3 regions of the Anoxybacillus sp. PDR2 genome follow, and region 1 is predicted to be linked to each of the others. Evidence: a T-box and tRNA genes for the amino acid it is inferred to sense, from the RefSeq annotation. Region 1 holds a T-box; the other regions hold tRNA genes.

What was found. The T-box of region 1 lies ahead of tyrS (tyrosine--tRNA ligase). A T-box ahead of a tRNA ligase gene usually reads a tRNA of that ligase, here a tRNA-Tyr.
Region 2: it encodes a tRNA-Tyr, which carries the amino acid that the T-box ahead of tyrS (tyrosine--tRNA ligase) is inferred to sense. The anticodon was not compared.
Region 3: it encodes a tRNA-Tyr, which carries the amino acid that the T-box ahead of tyrS (tyrosine--tRNA ligase) is inferred to sense. The anticodon was not compared.

What each region holds. Positions count from the first base shown of each region.
Region 1 is NZ_CP047158.1:3,065,563-3,070,058, reverse strand. Features, by position in the region: gene GRQ40_RS14740 (transglycosylase domain-containing protein) at 1-2,700, opposite strand, end outside; T-box leader at 3,166-3,393, shown strand; gene tyrS (tyrosine--tRNA ligase) at 3,438-4,496, shown strand, end outside.
Region 2 is NZ_CP047158.1:660,352-664,847, forward strand. Features, by position in the region: tRNA gene GRQ40_RS03100 (tRNA-Lys) at 1-38, shown strand, start outside; tRNA gene GRQ40_RS03105 (tRNA-Leu) at 45-129, shown strand; tRNA gene GRQ40_RS03110 (tRNA-Gly) at 152-226, shown strand; tRNA gene GRQ40_RS03115 (tRNA-Leu) at 232-317, shown strand; tRNA gene GRQ40_RS03120 (tRNA-Arg) at 321-397, shown strand; tRNA gene GRQ40_RS03125 (tRNA-Pro) at 400-476, shown strand; tRNA gene GRQ40_RS03130 (tRNA-Ala) at 488-563, shown strand; tRNA gene GRQ40_RS03135 (tRNA-Met) at 577-650, shown strand; tRNA gene GRQ40_RS03140 (tRNA-Ile) at 664-740, shown strand; tRNA gene GRQ40_RS03145 (tRNA-Ser) at 755-847, shown strand; tRNA gene GRQ40_RS03150 (tRNA-Met) at 873-949, shown strand; tRNA gene GRQ40_RS03155 (tRNA-Asp) at 958-1,033, shown strand; tRNA gene GRQ40_RS03160 (tRNA-Phe) at 1,045-1,120, shown strand; tRNA gene GRQ40_RS03165 (tRNA-Thr) at 1,386-1,458, shown strand; tRNA gene GRQ40_RS03170 (tRNA-Tyr) at 1,479-1,563, shown strand; tRNA gene GRQ40_RS03175 (tRNA-Trp) at 1,567-1,640, shown strand; tRNA gene GRQ40_RS03180 (tRNA-His) at 1,653-1,725, shown strand; tRNA gene GRQ40_RS03185 (tRNA-Gln) at 1,747-1,821, shown strand; tRNA gene GRQ40_RS03190 (tRNA-Gly) at 1,825-1,896, shown strand; tRNA gene GRQ40_RS03195 (tRNA-Cys) at 1,902-1,972, shown strand; tRNA gene GRQ40_RS03200 (tRNA-Leu) at 2,068-2,154, shown strand; tRNA gene GRQ40_RS03205 (tRNA-Gly) at 2,432-2,505, shown strand; gene GRQ40_RS03210 (B3/B4 domain-containing protein) at 2,587-3,252, opposite strand; gene queG (tRNA epoxyqueuosine(34) reductase QueG) at 3,321-4,490, shown strand.
Region 3 is NZ_CP047158.1:2,404,121-2,408,616, reverse strand. Features, by position in the region: gene GRQ40_RS11515 (putative bifunctional diguanylate cyclase/phosphodiesterase) at 1-1,859, shown strand, start outside; gene GRQ40_RS11510 (hypothetical protein) at 1,904-2,185, opposite strand; tRNA gene GRQ40_RS11505 (tRNA-Gly) at 2,480-2,551, shown strand; tRNA gene GRQ40_RS11500 (tRNA-Pro) at 2,602-2,678, shown strand; tRNA gene GRQ40_RS11495 (tRNA-Ala) at 2,690-2,762, shown strand; tRNA gene GRQ40_RS11490 (tRNA-Ser) at 2,769-2,858, shown strand; tRNA gene GRQ40_RS11485 (tRNA-Phe) at 3,151-3,223, shown strand; tRNA gene GRQ40_RS11480 (tRNA-Tyr) at 3,236-3,320, shown strand; tRNA gene GRQ40_RS11475 (tRNA-Trp) at 3,324-3,397, shown strand; tRNA gene GRQ40_RS11470 (tRNA-His) at 3,410-3,482, shown strand; tRNA gene GRQ40_RS11465 (tRNA-Gln) at 3,504-3,578, shown strand; tRNA gene GRQ40_RS11460 (tRNA-Gly) at 3,582-3,653, shown strand; tRNA gene GRQ40_RS11455 (tRNA-Cys) at 3,659-3,729, shown strand; tRNA gene GRQ40_RS11450 (tRNA-Arg) at 3,735-3,832, shown strand; tRNA gene GRQ40_RS11445 (tRNA-Arg) at 3,932-4,005, shown strand; gene GRQ40_RS11440 (flavin monoamine oxidase family protein) at 4,225-4,496, opposite strand, start outside.

The DNA of each region.
Region 1 (4,496 bases):
CTTCGTCTGTTTGACAACCACATTGGAAGGAGAGGATTCCTTTCCAGCAATATCAACGGCCGTGACATAATAAACACCAGAGCCTAATCCATCGTTAAAGGATAGCGGCTGGCCGGCTCTAATGGCTGCGACCATTTGGAACGAAGCACCTTCATGAATCGCTCGGTATACTCGATACCCGATGACATCAGGTTCACGGAGGGCAGACCATATCAATGTTTGATTGGACCAGCGTGCTGTAGGGGAATCTGGCCGTTTGCCATTCTCTTTTAATTCTTCAGCTGCTGTATAAGAATCTGGAAACAGCTTTGCAGCATCTGCTTCCTTAATACCGAGCTTGTCGAGCATCTGCTTGCTTAATATAATTCCATCTTTTGTGAATTCTCGTGGCGTTGTAGCAAGTGCTACATAACGCTTTCCATTGATTTCAACAAAGCGCCCGTTTGTTAAGGAGCGATCCTCTTCTCTTGGTGTAAACTTGGTGTTATATAAATCATAGCGTACTAATCCAGCTTTTTGGCAGCTGTCTGATGGAACAAGTCCGGATACCGAGCAATAGGCACGGCGGACAATTCCACCTGGCATATTGAACCGTTGCTTTGGAGCAATCAAGCTTGGCTTGACATCGTAAGCTGCATTCATTAGCTGTGCCCAGAGCAACAAGTTTCGTTTACTGTAAGAAAGCCCTTTATATGTTTGTTCCAATGGAGCAGGTGTATCATAGCCCATCCAAACGCCAAACGTGACATTAGGATTAGTAGCGACAAACCACGCGTCCTTATTGTCTTGTCCCGTCCCTGTTTTTCCCGCCCAGTCAGCTTGAAATTTTAAAAATGACGGAAGGGATGCCGCTGTACCTTGGCGAATAACATCGCGCATCATATCGATCATTAAATAGGAAGTTTGCGGGGAGAAGACGGGAATAGGAGTGCTATGATGTTGATAGACGATTTCCCCGTTTTTAGCGACGATTTTTTCAATTAAATAAGCATCGACAAACGCTCCAGAGTTGCCGAAGGTCGCATATGCATTCACGTTCTCTTCGACCGTTACCCCTTTTGTTAAAGCTCCGAGAGCTAACGAGAGGTTGGAGGCATCCGATTGGGTCAGGCTGGTAAATCCCATTTTTTCTAAATAGGCGATCGGCCGTTGATGAATCGTTCTCATGTAGGTTCTGACAGCCGGAATATTGTAGGAATACTGCAAAGATTGTCGCACGGATACAAGCCCGTGCGTACGGCGATCGGCGTTTTTCGGACGATATGGGCCGCTCGGTGTCGAAACGTACAGATCTACATCGGGAATGACAGAACCAGGCTGAACAACCCCCATTTCCATAGCTGGCGCATAAACTAAAAGCGGTTTCATTGTGGAGCCATTTGAACGATAGGCTTGCGTCGCATGATTTAATTGCTGGCGGTGGTAGTCTCGACCGCCGACAAAACTGATGATTCTTCCTGTTTTATTTTCAATGAGCATGGCTCCAACTTCCACCGGTTCGGTCTTCTGAACGGTTTGCCCCGCTTGATTGGTTTCTGTTCTGATCACGTCATGGCCGAAATACGGATACTTGGCGACGATCGATTGCATGCGATCGTAAATATCTTGATCAACGGTCGTATAAATATCGTATCCATTTTGCCGCAGTTGCTTTTCTGCTTTCGCTATATATTCCTGATAAAGGGGAGCATTGTTTTGTAAATCTTTTTTCTCATAACCATCTTTTTGCGCTAAAACAGCTGCTAAAATATCTTTTGATCGCTGTTCGATCTCCATTGTAAGCCATGGATATTTTTCAAATGGCGATGGCTGCGGCGGTGCAAAATGTTGTGCAATCTTATATTTCAAAGCCTCTTCGTATTGGCTTTGAGAAATATAGCCTAATCTTTTCATTCGCTTTAATACAAACTTCATTCGTTCCAGAGCTGGAGAAAGATCTTTTTTTACTTGCCCATCGCTCGTAAACGGAGTGTAACCGAATGGGCTTTGTGGAAGACCTGCCAAAAAAGCGGCCTGCGCCAGGTTTAAATCTTTTGCGTCAATGCCAAAAATCCCTTTTGCCGCTGCTTGAATGCCGGCAACATTGTGGCCGGATGAATTTCTCCCGAATGGAACCACATTTAAATACGCTTCTAAAATCTCTTCTTTTTTGAAAAAGTGTTCAAGTCGGAGGGCAAGCAAAATTTCTTTGGCTTTGCGTTCAAAAGATACCTCGTTTGTCAAAATTTGATTTTTGACAAGCTGTTGTGTCAGCGTGCTGCCGCCTGTGCGCATGGAGGAATTCGTTGCTTCTTGAAACAAAGCGCGCGCAATTGCTTTTGGAACTACGCCGCGATGCGTATAAAAGTATTCATCCTCTGTAGCGATAATCGCTTGAATAACATAGGGGGACACCTCTTTTAACGACACTTCCTCTCTCTCTAAATCGGAACGGAAGCTGCCTAAGTATACCTGATTAGCAAAATAAATATGGGTCGTTTCTTCATAGTTGTAAATATCCTTTTTCATTTCTTTATACGATGGAACCGGCATATTTTTTACTAAAGAGGCAAAGTAACCAGCACCGACTCCGAAAGCAAAGCAGGCAGCGCAAATAAGCAAAATAATGAACACAAGAAAAACATTCCACACAATTTCATACGTGATATATAGGTTTCGCAACGCTTTTTGCAGGGAAAACGGTTGTCTTGGCTGTTCCATGTTTGCCTCCATAAAAATCAAGTATGTCTTAAAAAATATGTGAATGTCCCAGTATAAGTTGAGCATGACGCAATATGGACGCCTCAACATTTATCCTTGTGTGAGCAGAAGATGACCGACTTGCCTTTCGACCGTGAGTTTTTGGTTTCGTGCAGCACAAGGACAACGGGTGAGCCGATTTGATCTTACGCCACAAGCATGCTAATGAATCCATCTTTCCCGGTTCATGAAGTCCATCCTTCACGAATAGATGGAGCGAATTGTTCCATGTAAAGGCTTTTACACAATCATGCAGCAAAAGACGTTCGGTTGGAGAGCTAACGTAACGGCAAATGTAAGGGAATAAAAATTAGTTTTATTATATCATATAAAATGTCAAATATTATGACTTTTTGTCCTTTTTTGCGATCATATTTGACAATTCAAATGGATTGTGGTAAAAACATGTATATCCTAAAATGAATGATTTAAGCGATGACAGGAATGAGTAGTGTTTATCTCCCTGTTTCAGAGAGCTGGTGGTTGGTGTGAACCAGTGCAAAGGTAGACGCGAATTACCTCCTGGAGCTTCTTTTGTGAACGGCTCTGCGAATGCTTAGTAGCAAAAGACGGTGAGAGGCCGTTATCCAAACAAGCGAGGGAGCAGAATGCTCTCTAAGTAGGGTGGTACCGCGATCAACACTCGTCCCTTCAATGTGGAGGGACGAGTTTTTAATTTTTATGGAGAGGTGAAGCGCATGAATTTACTTCATGAATTAGAGTGGCGTGGGCTTATCAATCAAGTCACAGATCACGAAGGACTAGAAAAATTATTATCTGAAGAGAAAATCAGCTTATATTGCGGATTTGATCCGACAGCTGATAGCCTGCATATCGGCCATTTATTACCGATTTTGACTTTAAGAAGATTTCAGCAGGCAGGACATTTTCCTATTGCGCTCGTTGGTGGAGCAACCGGCCTCATTGGTGATCCAAGCGGAAGGAAAAGCGAGCGCTCATTGAACGAAAAAGAGATTGTACAGCAATGGAGCGAAAAAATCAAAGAACAGCTATCTCGCTTTTTAGATTTTGATACGGCCGAAAATCCAGCGAAAATTGCGAACAACTATGACTGGACTCGTTCTTTGGATGTTATTTCGTTTTTGCGGGATGTCGGAAAAAACTTTGGCTTAAACTACATGCTTGCGAAGGAATCTGTTCAATCGAGAATTGAAACGGGCATTTCTTTTACAGAATTCAGCTATATGATTTTGCAATCCTTTGATTTCCTAAAGCTATATCAAAATGAAAATTGCAGGCTGCAAATTGGCGGAAGCGACCAATGGGGGAATATTACAGCAGGATTAGAATTAATCCGCAAGACGGAAGAAGAAGCGAAGGCATTTGGCTTGACGCTTCCTTTAGTCACGAAGGCGGATGGAACAAAGTTTGGTAAAACGGAAAGCGGCGCTGTCTGGCTTGATAAAGAAAAGACGTCTCCATATGAGTTTTACCAGTTCTGGATTAATACAGATGATCGGGATGTGATCAAATACTTGAAGTATTTCACATTCTTAACAAAAGAGGAAATTGAACAGCTAGAGAAGGAATTACAGGAAGCGCCAGAAAAACGCACAGCGCAAAAAGCATTGGCGGAGGAAGTGACAAAGCTTGTACATGGAGAAGAGGCGCTGCGGCAAGCCATTAAAATTTCCGAGGCCTTATTTAGCGGCAGCATTTCTGAGTTGACAGCAGATGAGATTAGACAAGGATTCCACGATGTTCCATCATTCGAGTATACAGGAGAAGCTGAGGAA
Region 2 (4,496 bases), 1.4 Mb from region 1:
TAATCAGAGGGTCGGAGGTTCGAGTCCTCCATGGCTCACTTTTTGCGGGTGTGGCGGAATTGGCAGACGCACCAGACTTAGGATCTGGCGCCTCACGGCGTGGGGGTTCAAGTCCCTCCACCCGCACCATGATAAAGAATAAGGAGCCAATGCGGAAGTAGTTCAGTGGTAGAACACCACCTTGCCAAGGTGGGGGTCGCGGGTTCGAGTCCCGTCTTCCGCTCCAGCCACGCCGGGGTGGCGGAATTGGCAGACGCACAGGACTTAAAATCCTGCGGTAGGTGACTACCGTGCCGGTTCGAGTCCGGCCCTCGGCATCTGCGCTCGTAGCTCAATTGGATAGAGCATCTGACTACGGATCAGAAGGTTAGGGGTTCGAATCCTCTCGAGCGCGCCATACGGGAAGTAGCTCAGCTTGGTAGAGCACATGGTTTGGGACCATGGGGTCGCAGGTTCGAATCCTGTCTTCCCGACCATTTGGAACGAAGGGGCCTTAGCTCAGCTGGGAGAGCGCCTGCTTTGCACGCAGGAGGTCATCGGTTCGATCCCGATAGGCTCCACCATGATTTAACGTATGGCGGTGTAGCTCAGCTGGCTAGAGCGTACGGTTCATACCCGTGAGGTCGGGGGTTCGATCCCCTCCACCGCCATATTATGAATTTTGGACCTTTAGCTCAGCTGGTTAGAGCAGACGGCTCATAACCGTCCGGTCGTAGGTTCGAGTCCTACAAGGTCCACCATTTTGAAATTGTTTGGAGGAGTACCCAAGTCTGGCTGAAGGGGTCGGTCTTGAAAACCGAGAGGCGTCGAGAGGCGCGCGGGGGTTCGAATCCCTCCTCCTCCGCCATCAATATTAATAAGCTAATGATCATCGCGGGGTGGAGCAGCCAGGTAGCTCGTCGGGCTCATAACCCGAAGGTCGCAGGTTCAAATCCTGCCCCCGCAACCAAACAAAATGGTCCCGTAGTGTAGTGGTTAACATGCCTGCCTGTCACGCAGGAGATCGCGGGTTCGAGTCCCGTCGGGACCGCCATAAATGCGTATGGCTCGGTAGCTCAGTCGGTAGAGCAAAGGACTGAAAATCCTTGTGTCGGCGGTTCGATTCCGTCCCGAGCCACCATTTTTGTGTGAATGTTTGTAAATAAAGCGAATGAGTTGCTGAGAAAAGTGCTGTCTTTGGTGAATAATTTAGAAGAATAGCGCAAAAAAGCTTATGTCATGGCTGATTTTTCATAGAAATAAGCCGGCCTACCTCAATTGGTAGAGACGAGCGAAGCATCGGTGAAATGACTGCGAGTTGCCTCGACGCATTGGACATCTTGAAATATCTTGAAGAGGAAGAGGCACAGGACACATATGCTTTTATGGTTAGTTCTATGGATGAAGCCGACTTAGCTCAATTGGTAGAGCAACTGAATCGTAATCAGTAGGTTGCGGGTTCAAGTCCTGCAGTCGGCATTTTAACTTTTTTGAGTAATGGAGGGGTAGCGAAGTGGCCAAACGCGGCGGACTGTAAATCCGCTCCCTGTGGGTTCGGCGGTTCGAATCCGTCCCCCTCCACCAGTTAGGGGCATAGTTTAATGGTAGAACAGAGGTCTCCAAAACCTCCGGTGTGGGTTCGATTCCTACTGCCCCTGCCATTTTACAGCATGGCGGCTATGGCGAAGTGGTTAACGCACCAGATTGTGGCTCTGGCATTCGTGGGTTCGATTCCCACTAGTCGCCCCTTTTGAATATGAAGAGGATTGGGGTATAGCCAAGCGGTAAGGCAACGGACTTTGACTCCGTGATGCGTTGGTTCGAATCCAGCTACCCCAGCCAAATGCGGAAGTAGTTCAGTGGTAGAACACCACCTTGCCAAGGTGGGGGTCGCGGGTTCGAGTCCCGTCTTCCGCTTTGATGGCGGCATAGCCAAGTGGTAAGGCAGAGGTCTGCAAAACCTTTACCCCCGGTTCGAATCCGGGTGCCGCCTTTATCAAATGTAATGAATATAATTGTTGTTGTTTAATTAGTTGACTAATAGTTTGTTTTGTGGTATAATATATCATGTTCTGATGTTTGTGATTTGCCGATGTGGCGGAATTGGCAGACGCGCACGACTCAAAATCGTGTTCCCGTGAGGGAGTGTGGGTTCGACTCCCACCATCGGCACCATTTATTTTAACAGGGATGACCTGTTTTTTATTTTAAATTTGCTTCGACAAAATTTTACTTTTTTTGCTTCAAAAAATTACAATTTTGTTTAGCTGTGGTTGCTATTATAGTATATGCACGGGTGTAGTTTAATGGTAAAACCTCAGCCGCGAGCGATACATCATTGTATAGACGACGAGTTGCCTCGACGCACAAAGCATCTTAGAATGAACTGGTAGAGGAAGAGGCATGGCATATCGGGACACTAGAAATTTGTAATGAAAAATTTGATAATTATGCGGGTGTAGTTTAGTGGTAAAACCTCAGCCTTCCAAGCTGATGTCGTGGGTTCGATTCCCATCACCCGCTCCATTTATACATACATAGGGGACAACGCAGTGTTTCGTTTCTTAGGAGAACGGGGCATTGCGTTTTTTGTTTTTACATGCACGTTTATTGTATGATTTTCATTGTCGATTCTCCTCCATGAATCTGTGTGAACATGCTTTGAATGGAGCTAATCATTTTTGCACACTCGGTTTGCTCCATTGCTGGAGATAAGTATACGATTTGTATGGCTTGTTTGGTACTGTATGTAACGGCCGTGCGTTCAGAATCTACAATAGGGCTTCCAAATGGACCAAGCTCATCTTTGGCAATCAGTTTTTTAGCTAATTGAACATGGCGGCCATTGATCGCCTGATATTGATCTTCCTCTGTACCGACTTCAATCGAAATATCTCCCTTTATTTGGTCGGCGTCATAAATTCCGATCGGTATTTTATAATAAAGGGAAAAGAAGTTATTGATGTCGGCAGCTGAGTGAATGGAAGGAATAAATTGCTGTTTTTGTATACGCCGATATAAGCTTTCTGAAGAAGGACGATATCGACTTGGATCAGTTCCAATGGCTTTAAAAATTTGCCGCCATTCATTGATTTCTTTCATTTCAATAATAGGCTTCTCGTGCCATTCAAAATAAATGGATTCTTGAAAAAGCTGCAATCTTCCCTTCAACATTTGCGGAGAATCGTCTACTACGATATTGTTGTAAGTGATGACTCCTACTTTGAATGTTGGAATGATATGCTTGAGTGTTTGTGATATATTGATGTTCATATGTTCACCTCTAGTTTTTAATTTCATTTTACCATGAATTTAATATTTTAGCGAAAGGAGGGATTAGCATGGATGTGAAAAAATTGAAAGAAGATATTATTCAATACAGCCAAACCATCGGAATTGATAAAATTGGCTTTGCAAGTGCTGATCCGTTTGTGGAACTAAAGGAACGCCTTCGTCTTCAGCAACAGCTTGGATATCAATCAGGATTTGAGGAGCCGGATATTGAAAAAAGAACCGATCCCGCTCTGCTGTTGGATGAAGCGAAATCCATTATTTCTATCGCGCTTGCTTATCCTTCGAAAATGAAAAATGCGCCTCGAAGCACAAAAGAGGAAAAACGCGGAATTTTTTGCAGGGCGTCGTGGGGAACGGATTATCATATTATTTTGCAAGAGCGTCTGTTAAAGCTAAAGGAGTTTATTTTAGAAAGAGTGCCAAATGCAAAGGTTAAATCAATGGTAGATACGGGAGAATTAGCGGATCGGGCTGTGGCTGAGAGAGCCGGGATCGGTTGGAGCGGCAAAAACTGTGCGATTATTACTCCAGAGTTTGGATCATATGTGTATTTGGGAGAAATGATCACGAATATACCGTTTCCTCCAGATAATCCTATAGAAAATCGGTGTGGTTCATGTACAAAATGCCTCGATGCTTGCCCGACAGGAGCGCTTGTCCAAGGGGGACAGCTCAACGCTCAACGGTGCATTGCTTTTTTAACGCAGACAAAAGGTTTTATCGCAGATGAATTTCGTGAAAAAATTGGCAACCGTTTATACGGATGTGATACTTGCCAAACAGTGTGCCCAGAAAACAAAGGAAAGGACTTTCATTTTCACGAAGAAATGGAACCGGATCCAGAGGTGGTGAAGCCATTACTTAAGCCACTTCTCCATATGACGAATCGAGAGTTTAGAGAAAAGTTTGGGACTCTTTCGGGTGCATGGAGGGGGAAAAAGCCGATTCAAAGAAATGCTATTTTGGCATTAGCTCATTTTCAAGATCGGACAGCCATTCCTGATTTGTTAAAATTGCTAAAGGAAGATAGTCGGCCAGTCATCCGGGGAACAGCAGCTTGGGCATTAGGGAAAATTGGTGATGAAAATGTTATGCCCATTTTAGAAGAGGCCTTACAAATTGAAAAAGATGAAGAAGTATTGCGAGAAATAAAAAAAGGATTGCAGTTGTTGATGAATAGAAGGAAAGATGGAAAAAATCAGCCGACCATCACATAATGTAAA
Region 3 (4,496 bases), 660 kb from region 1:
TTTCGTATTTATCCGTTTTCCACCTTTTTATGTTCTCTAGTATTTTTCTGTTAGAATTAGCGACTGCATATGTATTGGGCATTTTCTTTTTTTCTTCTAGTTCAGCGGCAAAACCTGTTTTGGCCTGGCATATAGCAGGGGCTATCCTTTTGATAGCAGCGGATGGGACGGATCGAGCAAGGACGCTGTTATTCGATTATTCCTCTCCAAGCCATTCTTTGGATTTTCTTATTTTTGCCGGTTTATTGATGATGGGGCTGTCAGCTGTATTTGCTGATAGGGAGATCTTTCTGTGCTTAAAAAATCAGAAAAGTCTCTTGTCATTTAAAGTTCTGTTCTTATATATGGCGTTCATTCCTTCGATTTTTTTCTTCATTTTGCATGAAGAAGCGCGTGAGGCTAGAGAGATTGCTGTGATTTTTATGGCTATTGGCGTCTTTGTTATAATGCGGCAGGCTGTTGCTTTGTATGAGAGTACGCGATTATTTAGGAGCATGCAGCTTTTAAATAGAGGATTGGAGCAAAAGCTGGTCAATCAGACAACGGAATCAGAAAGAAAGACCGAGGAATTGCTTTATTTGGCGAGGCATGATTGTTTAACACGTCTGCTCAATCGAAGTGCGTTTATTGCGGCGCTTGAGCAGGCGCTTCAGGAAGCGAAGCAACAGCATCATTTGCTCGCTGTTATATTCATTGATTTAGATCGTTTTAAGCAGGTAAATCATTATTTTGGCCATCGAGCGGGGGATGCTCTTATGGTGAAAATGACAGAATGGTTAAAGCAGTCACTTCGACCAACAGATGTCATCGGGCGACAGGGAGGCGATGAATTCGCCTTAATTGTTTCGCCGGTGTATAAGCTCCAACAGCTTCGTTCGATCGTTGAATCGATTTTATCTGTTTCTAAACAGCCTTTGCCGGTTAACGATCTGGAAATGCGTGTTTCTATGAGTATGGGAATCGCTGTTTTTCCATATGATGGAGAAACAGGAGAATCTCTGATGAAAAAGGCAGACATTGCGTTATCTCGCGCTAAAGAACAAGGAAAGAACCAATATCAATTTTTTAATGGCAAAATGGATCAAGGAATCATGCAAAAAACAATAATTGAAACAGCGATCTATCAGGCAATTGAACAGAGGGAATTTACTCTTTTTTATCAACCGCAACTTGATATCGCTACAGGTCAAATGATAGGCATGGAGGCGCTGATTCGTTGGCATCATCCGCAAATGGGCTTGATTCCTCCGCATATGTTTATTCCTGTTGCAGAAGAAACAGGGCAGATTATCGCCATTGGCGAGTGGGTGATGGAAGAAGCGTGCCGGCAAGTGAAGCAATGGAATGAGCAGACAGGACGAGCGCTCAGAATCAGTGTCAATATCTCGCCTAAGCAGTTTTTACAGGAAAAGCTGGTTGAACAGATTACGGCCATTTTGAAGAAAACAAATTTGACAGCAGACAGCGTGGATCTGGAAATCACAGAAGGAGTGGCCATTTTTAATGAGCAACACACGATTCAAAAGCTTAAACAGCTGAAAGCGTTAGGAGTTCATATTTCCATTGATGATTTTGGAACAGGTTATAGCTCTCTTAGCTATTTGCGTAAATTTCCGATTCATCGTTTAAAGATCGCCAAAGTATTTATTGATGGAATTGCGCAAACGGAGGAAGATCAAGCGATTGTCGCTTCCGTTATCGGTTTAGCGAAAAATTTGAAGCTGCGCGTGATTGCTGAAGGCGTGGAAACATTTCAACAGCTGCAAATTCTTCGTTCTCTTCATTGTGATGAAATTCAAGGATATGTTCTGGGAAAACCGTTAGCAAAGGAAGAATTTGAAAAAGTGTATTTAAAATAGCCTCCCCAAACAAAGGAAAGAGGGAGGCGATAGGGTGTCCAAGGCTATCGCTGAACGTATTCCATCACGTCTAAATGGAGTTCAATAAGCGCCAATTTTGTTTCATTGGCTAACGGCGAAGCCATAATGCGTTTAACAGCATAATGAAATTTCACCTCTGGAGCTTGACGAACGCGTGGATGAGTCATTTCATCTCTCAGCTCTTTTTCAATCGCTTCATGAATGAGCGCCTTACATCTTTCCTCTGTCAGCTCTTCCTCTTTGTTAAGCGAGCGATTGGACCAAAGTGATCGATAAGCTTCAAACAAATGCATAAATGCAGCCATAGAGATCCCCCTTTGTTGCGCAAAAGTACAAAATTCATTATACAACGATTGTATGATAAAATCATAAAAACAGATTATTCCGAATGTGAATGGCTCTAAGGCGTTAATTTAGGCAAAGGCTAGTGACGGTTGTTTTTGGCCGTTTTTCCTTAAAAAATATATTGACAAATTATTTGTATCGATATAAAATAAAAATCGTCGCTATTTAAATATAGATAGTGACGGCTTGAAAAAAATCATATTGACAATCTCACTTGTTTTATTATAATAATACTTGCTTACGTTTTTAAGCATGCGGAAGTAGTTCAGTGGTAGAACACCACCTTGCCAAGGTGGGGGTCGCGGGTTCGAGTCCCGTCTTCCGCTTCAAAAGGATCTTTGTAATCAGTGCTCATATGTGAACGGTTGCTTTAGAGCGGGAAGTAGCTCAGCTTGGTAGAGCACATGGTTCGGGTCCATGAGGTCGCAGGTTCAAATCCTGTCTTCCCGACCAGTTTCATTTTTGGGGCCTTAGCTCAGCTGGGAGAGCGCCTGCTTTGCACGCAGGAGGTCATCGGTTCGATCCCGATAGGCTCCATCGAATGGAGGAGTACCCAAGTCTGGCTGAAGGGGTCGGTTTCGAAAACCGATAGGGGTGTCACAGCCCGCGGGGGTTCGAATCCCTCCTCCTCCGTCCTATACATATCGCATGATTAGATGTCATACATATAAGTGATAGCGGAATCATAGAAGTTTTATTGCAATAATTTTAAAGACATACATATGTTTAACTGTTTTCGGTGAATTCGCTTTGTTGTATAGGAAAGTAAAGGGGATTTATGGTTAACTTATCTGGAATGTTTGATCAATGACCCGTCGCTGATGTCATATTGACAAAATAGCTGTTCTGCACCATGTTTTAATGTACGGATGCGAATGGAAAGAGAAAGGCGATATAAACATAGGACCAATATACATCGTATCATGGCTCGATAGCTCAGTCGGTAGAGCAAAGGACTGAAAATCCTTGTGTCGGCGGTTCGATTCCGTCTCGAGCCATTTTTTATAGCTGGAGGGGTAGCGAAGTGGCCAAACGCGGCGGACTGTAAATCCGCTCCCTGTGGGTTCGGCGGTTCGAATCCGTCCCCCTCCACCAGTTAGGGGCATAGTTTAATGGTAGAACAGAGGTCTCCAAAACCTCCGGTGTGGGTTCGATTCCTACTGCCCCTGCCATTTTCCAGCATGGCGGCTATGGCGAAGTGGTTAACGCACCAGATTGTGGCTCTGGCATTCGTGGGTTCGATTCCCACTAGTCGCCCCTTTTGAATATGAAGAGGATTGGGGTATAGCCAAGCGGTAAGGCAACGGACTTTGACTCCGTGATGCGTTGGTTCGAATCCAGCTACCCCAGCCAAATGCGGAAGTAGTTCAGTGGTAGAACACCACCTTGCCAAGGTGGGGGTCGCGGGTTCGAGTCCCGTCTTCCGCTTTGATGGCGGCATAGCCAAGTGGTAAGGCAGAGGTCTGCAAAACCTTTACCCCCGGTTCGAATCCGGGTGCCGCCTTTGTTGCGAGTGCAGTTTAGTGGCAAAACTTCAGCCACGAGCGATACGTCATTGAATATGTGACGAGTTGCTGATGTCGTGGGTTCGAGTCCCGTCACCCGCTTGTGGCGGTCCAATGGATCGACGAACCGTCTCATTACTCTGTTTTTCGAACAAATGAAAGAGGCATAGCAAATTGCTTGTGACAGAAGCTTAAGATGATGTCCCAGTAGCTCAGCAGGATAGAGCAGCGGCCTTCTAAGCCGTCGGTCGGGAGTTCGAATCTCTCCTGGGACGCTGAAAAAAGGGGTTTCCTATAAAAGGAACCCCCTTTTTTAATGAGCAAAAGCAGCTCTTTTGCTTCAGGTTAGTTCGATTGGTCTTTTGTAGTTGTTGCTTTAGATAGCTCTGAGTTCTGAAATCGTAACATGTTGAGCGATTTGAAGGGAAGTCGTATTTTTATTGAAGCTGCAGTTTGCGCGTTGGATCATTGGTTGCTTCTATATGGCCCCCTGATTATTTTAGCGTGGTTTGCGCTTCAAGGTAGGATTTTGGCACTTTATGGACTTCGTATGCTGTACAAATTCCCGACTCAATCGCCCCTTGGATCCACCCGTGAACCGTTGAAGCGTGTTCTCCTGCAAAATAGACTCTTCCTTCGGGAGAACCAATATATGGCGAAAGCTCAGTGACTTGCTCGGGCTTAAACATCGTAAACGCCCCTCCAGAATACGGATAACGAACCCAACTATGGCTAATTCCTGTTTCGAACTCATGATAAACCTGCT